DNA from 4 places in the Paenibacillus sp. FSL R7-0272 genome. Region 1 is predicted to be linked to each of the others. Evidence: riboswitches for the same ligand, from Rfam matches in the RefSeq annotation. Region 1 holds a riboswitch; each other region holds the start of a gene.
The links. Region 1 has a riboswitch for thiamine pyrophosphate ahead of thiM (hydroxyethylthiazole kinase). Riboswitches for the same ligand answer to the same signal wherever they lie in the genome.
Positions count from the first base shown of each region.

Region 2: it holds a riboswitch for thiamine pyrophosphate, as region 1 does, so the genes downstream of both, MKY23_RS02355 (ABC transporter substrate-binding protein) here and thiM (hydroxyethylthiazole kinase) in region 1, are expected to answer to the same signal.
Region 3: it holds a riboswitch for thiamine pyrophosphate, as region 1 does, so the genes downstream of both, thiC (phosphomethylpyrimidine synthase ThiC) here and thiM (hydroxyethylthiazole kinase) in region 1, are expected to answer to the same signal.
Region 4: it holds a riboswitch for thiamine pyrophosphate, as region 1 does, so the genes downstream of both, MKY23_RS16390 (thiamine phosphate synthase) here and thiM (hydroxyethylthiazole kinase) in region 1, are expected to answer to the same signal.

Region 1 covers NZ_CP150221.1:1,030,014-1,033,159, reverse strand. Annotated here, with positions in the region: gene MKY23_RS04465 (radical SAM/SPASM domain-containing protein) at 122-1,003, opposite strand; TPP riboswitch at 1,233-1,335, shown strand; gene thiM (hydroxyethylthiazole kinase) at 1,492-2,301, shown strand; gene thiD (bifunctional hydroxymethylpyrimidine kinase/phosphomethylpyrimidine kinase) at 2,301-3,119, shown strand; gene thiE (thiamine phosphate synthase) at 3,112-3,146, shown strand, end outside.
Region 2 covers NZ_CP150221.1:509,525-512,670, forward strand. Annotated here, with positions in the region: gene MKY23_RS02350 (MTH1187 family thiamine-binding protein) at 1-94, opposite strand, end outside; gene MKY23_RS02355 (ABC transporter substrate-binding protein) at 505-1,545, opposite strand; TPP riboswitch at 1,760-1,872, opposite strand; gene MKY23_RS02360 (hypothetical protein) at 2,014-2,508, shown strand; gene MKY23_RS02365 (hypothetical protein) at 2,563-2,742, opposite strand.
Region 3 covers NZ_CP150221.1:738,745-741,890, reverse strand. Annotated here, with positions in the region: gene thiC (phosphomethylpyrimidine synthase ThiC) at 1-1,246, opposite strand, end outside; TPP riboswitch at 1,643-1,756, opposite strand; gene MKY23_RS03380 (IclR family transcriptional regulator) at 1,918-2,661, opposite strand; gene MKY23_RS03375 (alpha/beta fold hydrolase) at 3,085-3,146, shown strand, end outside.
Region 4 covers NZ_CP150221.1:3,714,809-3,717,954, forward strand. Annotated here, with positions in the region: gene thiO (glycine oxidase ThiO) at 1-847, opposite strand, end outside; gene MKY23_RS16390 (thiamine phosphate synthase) at 925-1,656, opposite strand; TPP riboswitch at 1,906-2,015, opposite strand; gene MKY23_RS16395 (ABC-F family ATP-binding cassette domain-containing protein) at 2,055-3,146, opposite strand, start outside.

The DNA.
Region 1 (3,146 bases):
TTCCATCAAAAAAAGACCCTATCGTCTGATATCAGACAATAGGGCCGCAGAACGTTCCATCTATACTTCAGCAGACAAGCCTGAATTCACTACAAATTATTCTACGATGTGCCACACCGTCTCAAGCTCCTGCTCCAAAACGCTGGCGGTATCCGCATTTGCGGCAAAGTTCTTCTACAGCTTCCCTTTTAGAAAAACCGTATACCAGATTGTTCGCACGCTCTCCGTCCACAATATCGGAAAAAGACTTTTCATGGATGTTTCCAAGGTTGATGACACCTTCTCCATCCAAACAGCATGGAACCACGGTTCCATCAACCAGCACAGCTGCCTGACTGCGTAATGCATGACAAAAACCTTTGCCGTCATCTTCAGGTGCATCGAGACTTGGCCATTGGAATTCATGGTCCTGATTCAGGTATACGTTGGGTGCAATTTTCACGCCACTACCCGCAACCACCTTTTCTTCAATACGGAAGTCCAGATTGAATTCCTTTTCCAGCACCTCAAGTGTCTCCCGATTGCGATTCATCTGAGCATTAGTGAAGTTATCCTGAGTCAGATTCCATAGTCGGAACGAGACAATGACGTTATGTTTCACCGCTTCTCGAACAAAAGACAAGATGTTATGCAAGTATCCGTCACGATCCGTAGAACCTTCATGGCCGTCAAAGCTGTGCAGCGAGAAATTCATCTGTCTCAGTGCAGGTTTGCCCAATAATTTATGCTGTGTCTTTGGCAGTAGCGTACCGTTGGTCGTAATGTTCACTTTAAATCCCTTGGCATGAGCCATATCCAGCAACAGGTCAATTTTGGGATGAAGCAGCGGTTCCCCTTTGACGTGCAGGTAAATATGTTTTGTGTGTGGTTTGATCTGATCCAATATATTATTAAAGACTTCAGGGTCGATGAATCCTTTGGCTCGCTTCGTTTGTGGACAAAAGCTGCATGCCAGATTACAGATGCTCGTAATTTCAATATATACTTTCTTGAACGTTTTCAACTCAGGGTCCCCATTCTGCCGGGAGGAACAACGGTCCTGCCCTCATTCGTAGTACGGCCATATGAGCCAATCCCCATTATATCGGGTTCACGAGCTAAGGTAAATCAGAATAGCGGATCAGTAACAAAGTCCAGTGTATTTTTCATCCCCATTTCAAGGCTTAAATCCTCGCCCTATTTACATTAAGTCAAGATGGATATATGCTGAGTACATAACTGCATATCTTGTACATTTGCACTGGGGGAGCCTTGCGGCTGAGACGAATACGGCGATTCGGACCCTTTGAACCTGATCTGGATTATACCAGCGGAGGGAAGTGGAGCGGCTTTTATTGGCAGTAGGGGATCTCTATCCTAGATGGGGATCAACTTCAGTTCAAACGTATAGCTCCGTTCATTTCTCCGGAAATGGGTGGGGCTTTTTTGTATTTCAGCTAGTCGTCTCGCTCATAACCATATCCATCATTTGAAAATAAGGAGGTCATTTGGATGTCTTATCTTGAACGTGTACGTTCACTCAATCCTTTGGTTCATAATATTACCAACCTTGTGGTTGCCCCTTTTACCGCAAATGGTCTGCTTGCCCTCGGAGCCTCTCCGTTTATGGCCTATGCTCATGAAGAAGTCGCTGACGTCGCTCGAATGGCTGGTGCGGTGGTTCTGAACATCGGCACATTGGATGAAAAGGTCGTTCAAGCGATACGTCTAGCCGGACAATCAGCCAATGCACATCATGTGCCTGTTGTCCTTGATCCTGTTGGTGCAGGAGCCACGACATATCGCACCAATACGGTACAAATGCTGGTTCGTGAGCTTCGTCTTACCGTATTAAGAGGCAATGTCGCCGAAGTGGCCCATGTCATTGGTGTGCCATGGAATATCAAAGGTGTGGACGCCGGGGTTGGCGAGGGTGATCGGATTAGCATTGCGGAGAAGGCCGCGCAACAGCTTGACTGTATTGTCGTTATTACGGGCCAGTACGACATTATTACAGACGGATATCATACTTTCCTCACAAGCAACGGACATGCATTGCTCACCCAAGTTACCGGGGCAGGCTGTCTTCTCAGCTCAGTCATTGGTGCTTTTGCTGCGATTGCCGAGCCGGGGCGCGACATGCTGAACAGCGTGGTGGAAGCCGTCTCAACCTACGGTGTAGCTGCTGAACAGGCTGCAGCACGAACGGCTCATCAGGGGCCAGGCAGCTTCCAGATTGAATTGTTAAATCAACTGGCGCAGATTACACCTTCGCTGTTCTCCGAGCATGCACAAATCCGTCAGATTCGTGGAGGTGTCTGATGAATATTGCTCAAGCGTTAACGATTGCCGGGTCTGATAACGGCGGCGGTGCAGGAATTCAGGCAGATCTCAAAACCTTTCAAGAACTTGGTGTATACGGCATGACGGTCATTACTGCAATCGCCGCTCAGAACACTACAGGGGTTCAAGGCGTGTTTCCGATTGATTACGACGGCATTGCCCAGCAACTTGATTCAACGGGAGTCGACTTTCAGCCGCGTGCCATCAAGACAGGTATGCTGTATAGTGCCGAGATTATTCGTCTTGTTGCGGCAAAATGTCAGCAATACGACTGGTCAAATCTGGTTATTGATCCCGTGATGGTTGCCAAAGGAGGTGCACCTCTGCTCCAGCAGGAGGCTGTGCAAGCACTTGTGGAAGATCTGCTACCTCTTGCTTTGGTTATCACACCTAACATTCCCGAAGCCGAACTACTTATCGGGAGTTCGATTCGGAACCTGAGTGAGCGCGAGGAAGCCGCAAAGCAATTGGTGCAGATGGGTTCAACATATGCCTTGATTAAAGGAGGACATGATACGGGAAGCGGTACGGTTATCGATATCCTGTATGACGGGCATTCCTTTCATTATTTGGAGAACCTTCGTGTTATGACACGTCATACCCATGGAACCGGCTGCACGTTCTCTGCTGCCATTACGGCGGAACTGGCGAAGGGTGCCCCTATTCTGGCTGCCGTTACGACCGCGCGAGCATTCATTCAGGCAGCCATTGAAGATGAGCTGGGATTCGGGACCGGGCACGGGCCAACGAATCACTTTGCGTACCAGCGCAGACAGCGGGGTGCCGCTGATGCGTAGATGGGATGCGGAAGCGGTCCACCGCGC
Region 2 (3,146 bases), 520 kb from region 1:
GAATCACTTCGATGGCACGGTCTACGTATGGATAGGAGTTCTCGCCGTTCGGTGTTTTGGGAATAACCTGAATACTGAGTAATGTACTTGCCATAAGAAATCAATGCTCCTTTCGGGTGTGGGTGGATAAGTAGATATGGTCGTTGTACACTGTAACACTCCGATGACAGAATAACCTTCCAATCGCTGTTATCCCCAGATTTTTTGATTCCCTTTTCCAAAGGGGAAAATCCGGTGATAAAGGCGAAGCGTATGCTTCCGATGCTAGCTTTCTTTCAGAAAGCTTTTAGCTCCGCTTTTTCAGGTTTTTTCTGTCCTCTCCGTTTCTTGTGTACAAAAAATTCAACTTATCCATTAAGCTGTGGAAAAAATTCAAGAGAAAGCGCGCTTATGAGGTGGTTTTCCTTAGAAAACCTTATAAGCGTTGACTTCTTCAATTTTTTTCTGCCCTCTTCGTTCAAAACGTGTAAATATCAAGGTTCATGGTTACAGTTAGATTTAATATTACTGTGGTAAAAATTCGTTCGTGTAGGCTTTCGTTACATCGATCTCTTTATCCAGCAGTTTTTTGCTGAACATCCAGTCGGTGTAGTTCTTCCATACCTCTTCCTTTTGTTCACCCCAGCGCGGGGCATCATCTTTGTATTTCGGGCTGAGCCACTTTTGGCTTGCGAGTACTAATTCTTTGTCCAAATCGGGAACAGCTTTGATCAAAATGTTCGCTGCTTCTTCAGGGTGATCAATCGCATATTGATATCCTTCAGAAGTGGCCTTCAGGAAAGCCTTCACCAGTTCAGGGTCTTTCTGAATCGTCTGTTCATTGGTCACGAGTACAGGGGTGTAGTAATCCAGCGCTTTGGCATAATCTTTTACATATAACATGTCAATCGGTTCTCCGCGTAATTCAGCCTCAATTCCCGTCCAGGCATAGAAAATCCACGCAAAGTCGATGTCCCGTTTCACAGCTGTGAAGAAGTCGGCATCGCCCATGTTAATCTTTTTGACTTTGGATACGTCAGCACCTTCGCCCTCCATAATGGATTGCATCACCGCTTCTTCCACCGGGGAACCCCAGCCGCCGTAAGTTTTACCTTCAAAGTCTTTGGGTGATTTGATCTTACGATCCACTGGAGCGGCAAAACCGGATGTATTATGCTGAATAACTGCGGCAATCGACACAAGGGGAACGTCCTGCGTCCGCGCCTGAGTTACACTTTCCTGATAACTGACGCCAAACGGTACCTCACCCGAGGCAACCATCGTATCCGCACCGCCGGCTCCCGGCTGTACAATCTCCACGTTTAAACCTGCTGCTTTATAAAAACCTTGGTCCACCGCTGCATACAGACCGGTATGATTCGTATTTGGAGTCCAGTCGAGCACGACCTTTACATCTTTCAGTGCAGTACCGCTCCCCTGGTTGGTTTGGTCCGAACCAGTCGCACCTTGCTGCTCTGTTGGAGCGGCTTCTTTGCCACCACATGCAGCTACGGTAACCAGTAGCACACACATGAGTAACATTCCCATCGTTTTACGCCATTTCATTGTGTTTCTCTCCTTCGTTATGTCCGGCCGAATGGCACGGGGTACTCCTTGGCTTCATATCCAATCCCTTTGCATAAATCGCCGGATTTATACGTGCGGGTTATCCGAATAACGTCATTTTTCTGTTTCTGCTGGCAAAAGAAAACAAAAAAAGCGCCCCGTAATCCGGGACGCGTGCAGGCGTGAGAGAGTGGCGTTCAGCTTATAGCTGTGCCGTTGCAATTTACTCCGATTCCTACGCTGGCATGATCCAGATCAGGTCTAAGGGTTAGTATCTTGATGGGATACACTCTCAGCCGGCCAATTCCGACTCCCCTGGGAAACTATGAAGTTACGGGCATTACTAGGTGTAATTATAGGCCAGTGACAGGATTGTGTCTACATAAGTTGGACTAAAAATATTTTCACAAAATGTTCACTTATGTGACGGTAGCCTGATTGTCTATAATGATCCAAGTTACAGAAAGGATGAGTGTATTGCCAGTAAACAAGAAACAACAAGTGATTTTTGGACTTATGATGTGTACAGGAATGGTCGTAGTGATGATGACCTTCAATTTATGGCATACGGGGATGTTAAGTCAGATGTCCGTGCCGCAGCTATTGCTCCAATTTGTGATCTGTTTTGCCATCGCCTTTTTGGTGGAATCGTTCATCGTGGGACCGATAGCGAGAAAAATTACATTTTCCTTCTCATTTGCGAGGTCGAGTAAAATTAGAGGTGTAGTTACGATGTCCTTTTTCATGGTAATCGGCATGGTTTTGCTCATGTCTTTATATGGCATCATTACAGCCTATACTGCAGGTCAGCTAGAAGGAGATTCCGTAATCAATGCGTATCTTCATACGATTGTACGTAACTTCGGTCTGGCATTGCCTTATCAGTTGATTGTACTCGGGCCGCTAGTGCGTTATGTATTTGGCAAGTTGTTCAAGGGACCAGTAGCCGTTGTGTCGGTTTAAATCATCGTATCGTTATCCATCATAACAAAAGTATTTCCTGGGCAATCCTGTGGTTTAAGAAGTTCTAGCGTAAGCGATCCAAAACAAAATACCAATAATCACAGCAGCAATAATGATCGTAGTGAAAACTCCGCTCAACCATGAACCTCGCTGGGCTTGGCGGGCAAGTTCATCTGCTCTTTGTTTGGCGGCTTCGCCCTCGGATGAATTCAGATGGTTTGGGTCCATATTCATGCAATATCTTCTCCCCTCGACAGCTTAATTTACCATAGTCTGAACTGTTATATAGGACAACTCATATATATTTGAAAAAACGGTTACTCGACTAATTGTTTAATGGAAGCTAAAGCCATGACGATACTAATTGCAAGAAGGAAAATACCTCTGAATTTAATACGTATGATGTCGGAAAGTATTAACTCGTCTTTATTCCGGTTGAAAGGCCAGGAATTCGGTATGAGCAGGGCTCTGATTCCAAAGACGAGTCCGAATAAACTAATCAACAGAAAGATGATGAAGAAAAACATAAATTCACCCCTTGGTGTTTTAGAAGTTATTTCAATTGTACTTGATCCAGCTTTGGAAAGATACGTAAACGGGCATCTATCAGTTGCAATGTTGTTCTGTCTTCGTATATA
Region 3 (3,146 bases), 290 kb from region 1:
CCGGCCCCTCAATCATCACCTGCACATCATGCTTCCATGCAATCTGCGTTAATTCCCCAAGTGTGGCGAGCTCCGCCATCTGTGCTTCATCGTTGGCATCGTAGATGCTACCTGGACGCAGTCCGTCCCCGAGGGAGAAAGCAACGTCATACCTTTTCATAATCTCGCAGATTTCTTCAAAATGGGTGTACAAAAAGTTCTCCTGATGATGTGCCAGGCACCACGCCGCCATAATGGACCCGCCTCTAGACACTATTCCCGTCATCCGTTTCGCTGTCATCGGAATATATCGGAGCAACACACCCGCATGAATTGTAAAATAGTCCACGCCCTGCTCCGCCTGTTCAATCAGCGTATCCCGGTACAACTCCCAAGTGAGGGCCTCCGCCTCGCCATTTACCTTCTCCAGCGCCTGATAGAGCGGCACCGTACCAATCGGCACTGGGGAGTTACGGATGATCCATTCCCGTGTGGTATGAATGTCTTTGCCTGTGGAGAGATCCATTACCGTATCCGATCCCCAGCGAACAGCCCAGGTCATCTTCTCCACCTCCTCCTCGATGGAGGAAGATACAGCGGAATTACCTATGTTGGCGTTGATCTTCACGTGAAAATGACGCCCAATCAGCATCGGCTCACTCTCCGGGTGATTGATGTTGGATGGAAGAATAGCCCGGCCGCTCGCCAGCTCCTGCCGCACGAATTCAGGCTCTACGCCTTCACGAATAGCGGCGTACTCCATCTCGGGCGTAATCAAGCCCTGTCGCGCATAATGCATCTGTGTGACAGAGCGTCCAGCCTGAGCACGTAGCGGTTGACCGCGGAATCCCGGGTACTCCTCTGCCCCGGCTCTCCGTCCTCCCGCCTTCAATCCGTTATCCTCCGGCTTCACTGCGCGGCCCTCATATGCTTCAACGTCACCACGCTCCATAATCCAGTGATTTCGGAGCGCAGGTAATCCCTTCCGAATATCCATCTGGAATTCGGGATCGGTCATCGGGCCGCTCGTATCGTAGACACGCAGCGGCTCATTATGCTCCACCCCTTGGGAGGTATTCGTATCATGAAGGGCAATTTCACGCTCCGGTACAGCAATGTCCGGTCGTGAGCCCTGAATGTAGACTTTGCGGCTGCCCGGGAAGGGTTGTACCCCTCCAGTCGCTCCGGTTTTCTTTTCCACCGGATGACCATCGCGCCCTGTTTCCTCTATTCCCGTCTGTTGCTCCGTTTGGTTCCCTGTATTCATGTCTCCTGTTTCCTCCTCTGTGATCTTCATTTGCCCATATCGTCCACCAATGTGACAGCTTTGACTTACCACACCTGTCTGGAAAAAGCAGAGCACAGAAGCACAGCAGGATTGACCCTGCATAAGCAGCTAGAATGATCCAAAAGACAACTTTTATGTACAATCAGCATGAGCACGAAACACGAGATCACTTCTCTTAGAAGTCCAGGCATCTATGCCGCAATTATTGTGCTGTCACTGCCAAGGTGAAACACAACAACTGAATCTCTGCTTGCCGCTGTAAATAAAAAAAGCCGGTTCCGAAGGAACCGACTAATGTCCATCACCATACACGCAACAAGGGCCACCCGCTGCAATACAGCATTGATCCCGGGTTAACGTCTGTGGTGTCTGTGGTCATATGGCCGATTACTTCCCTACGCTGGTATGATCCAGATCAGGTGCAAAGGGTCCGGGATCTCATGCGATCCCGTCTCAGTCCGGACAATTCGGACTCCCCCAGTAACGTAAACGTATTGCGACAATCAAGCCGCTGTTCAACTTAAAATATGACATTCAACCGACCCCGCTGGGTCGTCCATTACAGAGTAGCGTAATCTGGGCTTAAATTCAACCTTAATATTCCAGAGAGGTAATTCCCTTCGAGCAAAACTTCATGCAAGAGCCTTCCCCTATGGCAACATAAGTCCCATTTGTACAGCTGCTTCTTTCAACACAGGCGCGTACTCATGTAATGTCTCTTGCGAGAGCCTGCTAACAGGTCCAGACACGGAAAGCGCTGCTGCAATGTTGCCTCTGCGATCCATAATTGGCACAGACACAGCGGCAGCTCCCGGCTCGCGTTCCTCATAGCTGGTTGCGTAGCCACTCACTCGAATGTCTTCCATCTGTGCCAGATAGACGGCCGGATCGATAAATACAGGCCATTCCGGGCCGTTCATCAGTTCCTCCCGATCCTCATCAGCGGCAAATGCCATTAATACTTTGCTGGAAGCTCCTACGGAAAGCGGCAGTCTGACACCTACAGGTGCAACCCGCCGAATCGCCTGATCACTCTGCACAGCCTGAATCCGAATCCGTTCACCGCCGTCACGAAGGTAGAGACTTACGGTTTCGCCCAAGCGATCACGCAGCCTCTCCATTGCAGGTAACAGCAAAATTGCAGGATCGTCACTACGTGACATATGCGCTGACAGCTCCCAGATCCGAATACCTAGCCGATACTTTTCGGTTGCCGCATCACGTATCACGAACCCCCGATCCTCCAGTGTAGCCATCAATCGATGTACCGTACTTTTGTGCAAACCGATCTGACTAGCAATTTCAGTGAGTCCAAGATCACTGCGCGTGGTAAAACATAATAATATATCCAGCGCCCGTTCTACAGCCCGGACGGTTAATTTGCGGTCTTCCATGGCATGATGCCCTCCTCATGTTTCATCACATGAAACTTGGTTACATAAATTATATGAGAAACGGTCTCATCTGTAAACCAAAAAGAACCGTTTTGAGTATGATTTGAAAACAAAAAAATGAACAAGGATATCCAATTAGCACATCCCAATCTCCTGTAATTTACACACTATGGAATTGTTACCTCTACATCTTAAGAACTATATAACAATTGCGTAACAAATACCTCCAATCAATTGACTTTGACTATATCGGGACATACGATAAAGATAGAAACGAATTTAGATAAAATATCAAAAGCGTGACTTTAGCATTAGGATGCCATCGTCATGAATACGTGCTAAAAAGTACCTATATGCTATTTTTCATATCGTTATGATCTTGTCCATATTAATCCTCAACCGAAACTCAAAGGAGGGGCGTGCATGTATCCGACATCCCAGAGCGAAGCCCCGCTGCATACCAAAGTGTCCGATCTGCCCTCTTC
Region 4 (3,146 bases), 2.7 Mb from region 1:
CCGTGCGATCGGGTCTGCCTCCAGCCTGATCTGTAGTAAACCGAACGGCCAACATTTCACCTTTCACCGGACTTGAAGGCAAAACGACCCCCACTTGATGCATGAGTTGCTCCCCGTGTAAACCAGCAGCTATTATGATATGTTTGCAACACACCTCTCCCTTAGCCGTTTTAATCCCTTGAACACCATGCCTATCTACGATCAGCCGAATATCTTGAACTCCTTCCAAAATGCGGGCACCCATCATTTCAGCTGACCTCGCATAAGCTCTTGTCAATGACACGGGCAACACTTCGCTCTCCAATGATCGGTAATAAGCGCCGTACGTATCCCGATTCAACCACAACGCTTCTCGTTGCACTATGCTTCGATCCCACCAAAGTTGCTGCACTCCGGAAGTGGTATTTCGTCTATCCTTGTATTTACTTAGATCACCGTATGAACGAAACGGTGTAATAAATCCGTTGCGCCGTAAGCCAAGATCCATACCTGTTAAAGCGGATATTTGCTCTTTGTGCTTATGAAGTAATTCCCTACTGTCATATGCGGCTTGTGCCATGAGTGGATGAGCAAAATCCTCACTATCTGCTGCCAGCATGCCGGCAGCTGCACATGAAGCTCCGCTAGCAATTTCCGACTGCTCAACAAGCAGTACTTCCTGACCTCGGGATGCCAGTTCAAAAGCAATCGCACAGCCTATGACTCCACCGCCCACAATGATTGTTTCTGCATGAAAGGTTTCTGGTTTCTTAGTTAAAGTTTCGGATAGCGGTAGCCGCTTAAACTTATCTTGTTCACACGATGAGTCGATCACTTCCTCGGGTTGACTCGGTCCTCTCTGTACCATTTTGTCATCTCCTTGTTTGAACAACATTCCGATCTTATTAGGTTGGCGTCATTTCCAACTTTTTGATCGAGAAACATTCACTTCACTGCTTCCACAGCCTGTTTAAGAAGCGCAGCAGCATGAGCAGGGTTTGCATGTTTTAACACACTTGAGATCACAGCAGCACCCCTGGCTCCCGCAGACCTGACGGCCCGAATGTTATCCGGCTGGATCCCCCCAATTGCAATAACAGGTACCTTGACACTGGAGCACACTTCCGATAATGCATCTAATCCCCTCGCTACAGAATCCGGTTTGCTTGCACTTGCGTACACATGCCCGAAAAAAAGGTAATCCGCGCCATACTCTTCGGCAATTCTCGCTTCATGCAACGAATGCACCGATATCCCCAACCGGAGCCTCAAATCATGCTTGTTCTCGGGCTTTACCATTACTTTTGCCCTTTCCAGCATATCTTGGCTCCAATGTACCCCTTGATAAAAATGGCCTGACGAATATAGGTTCGCACCGTTGATTACAATGCGGGAAGCTGGAACACCCGCTTCTGCCATCAATTTGGCCCAGTTAAAACATTCCTGTTGCGAGAGTTGCTTTTCCCGGATATGAATGTAATGCACATAAGGCCATATATCTTTGGCTGCCTTCAACATGACTGACTGTTCCGCTTTATTCGTAGATATCACATGTAACTTAAAAAAGTCTTGCTCTAGTCCACACGTTGGTACAGATTTATCTGTCCGCTTGTACCACTGGTCTGTTGAAGTTTTACCTGATTCATGAGCATCATAATCAAACATCAAGGTATGCAATCTCGTTCTCGCTCCTTTCAGCTACAGGCTTGGAGAAGTAGTAATGACAAATATAAAACCAAAAAAGCCACTCCCGTAGGGGAGTGGCTGCGTATAAACAAAGGTTCAGTTCAATCACAAGCGTCTGACAAATACCTGTTAAACAGTTTGATAGTCAAATCTATAACTGTTTATTTTGATATTGAACCGCTTGGCATCACGATGTAATAAGATCCTGTTCTTACGTTAAGAATCATTTACTATCGTTTTCGCTGAAACGCGCCACTTCCCTACGCTGGTATGATCCAGATCAGGTGCAAAGGGTCCGGAATCGCATTCTTCCATCTCAGCCGCATCGTGCGGCCCCCCTAGTGTTCATATGAAGTTGTAGCCTATATTACCACAACCGGTTTTTTTTGTCATCGTGCTTTTTCGGACCACTCTTCTACATCCCACGTTTTGGTGACCCAGCCTTCATAAAAATCCGGTTCGTGCGATACAAGTAAAACGGTTCCTTTATATTCCTTCAGCGCCCGCTGTAGCTCAGCCTTCGCCGTTACATCCAGATGGTTCGTCGGCTCATCAAACAAGACCCAGTTGCTCTCACGCATCAACAGTTTGCACAAACGGACTTTGGCTTGCTCTCCCCCGCTCAGCATGTTAAGCGGACGAGTAATATGCTCATTTTTGAGCCCGCAACGTGCAAGATGTCCTCGCACCTCGTTCTGTGTTAGATGTGAAAACTCGTTCCATACATCATCGATCGGTGTAATATTCCCGGCTCGCACTTCCTGTTCAAAGTATGCCGTCTCCAAATAATCACCAAGAAACGTTTTTCCGCTAATCGGCGCTATTTTACCCAGGATCGTTTTGAGCAGTGTTGATTTACCTACCCCGTTGCATCCCACAATCGCGATCTTTTCCCCACGTTCAATCGTCATAGTCATCTTAGGTAGTAATGGATACGTATAACCGATCTCAAAATCAATACCTTCAAAAACGGTTTTGCTACTTGCGCGGGCATCCTTGAACTTAAATGTTGGTTTTGCTGCTTCGTCTGGTCGATCAATTCGCTCGACCTTTCCAAGTTGTTTTTCCCGGCTTTTCGCTCGACCAGAGGTCGAAGCTCGAGCTTTGTTGCGTTGAATGAAATCTTCCTGCTTTTTGATATATTCCTGTTGCTTCTCATAGGCATCAATATGCTGTGCTTTCTGCATATCCGCCATTTCAAGAAATTTCTCATAGTTGGCCGCATAACGCGTCAATTTTGCAAATTCCAGATGATAAATGACATTAACCACTTCATTCATGAACTCTGTATCATGGGAAATCAATAGAAAAGCATATGGGTAGTCTTTCAAATATCTAGTTAGCCACTCAATATGCTCTACATCCAGATAGTTTGTCGGCTCATCCAACAAAAGGGCAGTGGGTTTCTCCAACAACAATTTTGCAAGCAGGACTTTCGTACGTTGTCCACCACTGAGAGCTGCAACATCCCGATCAAGGCC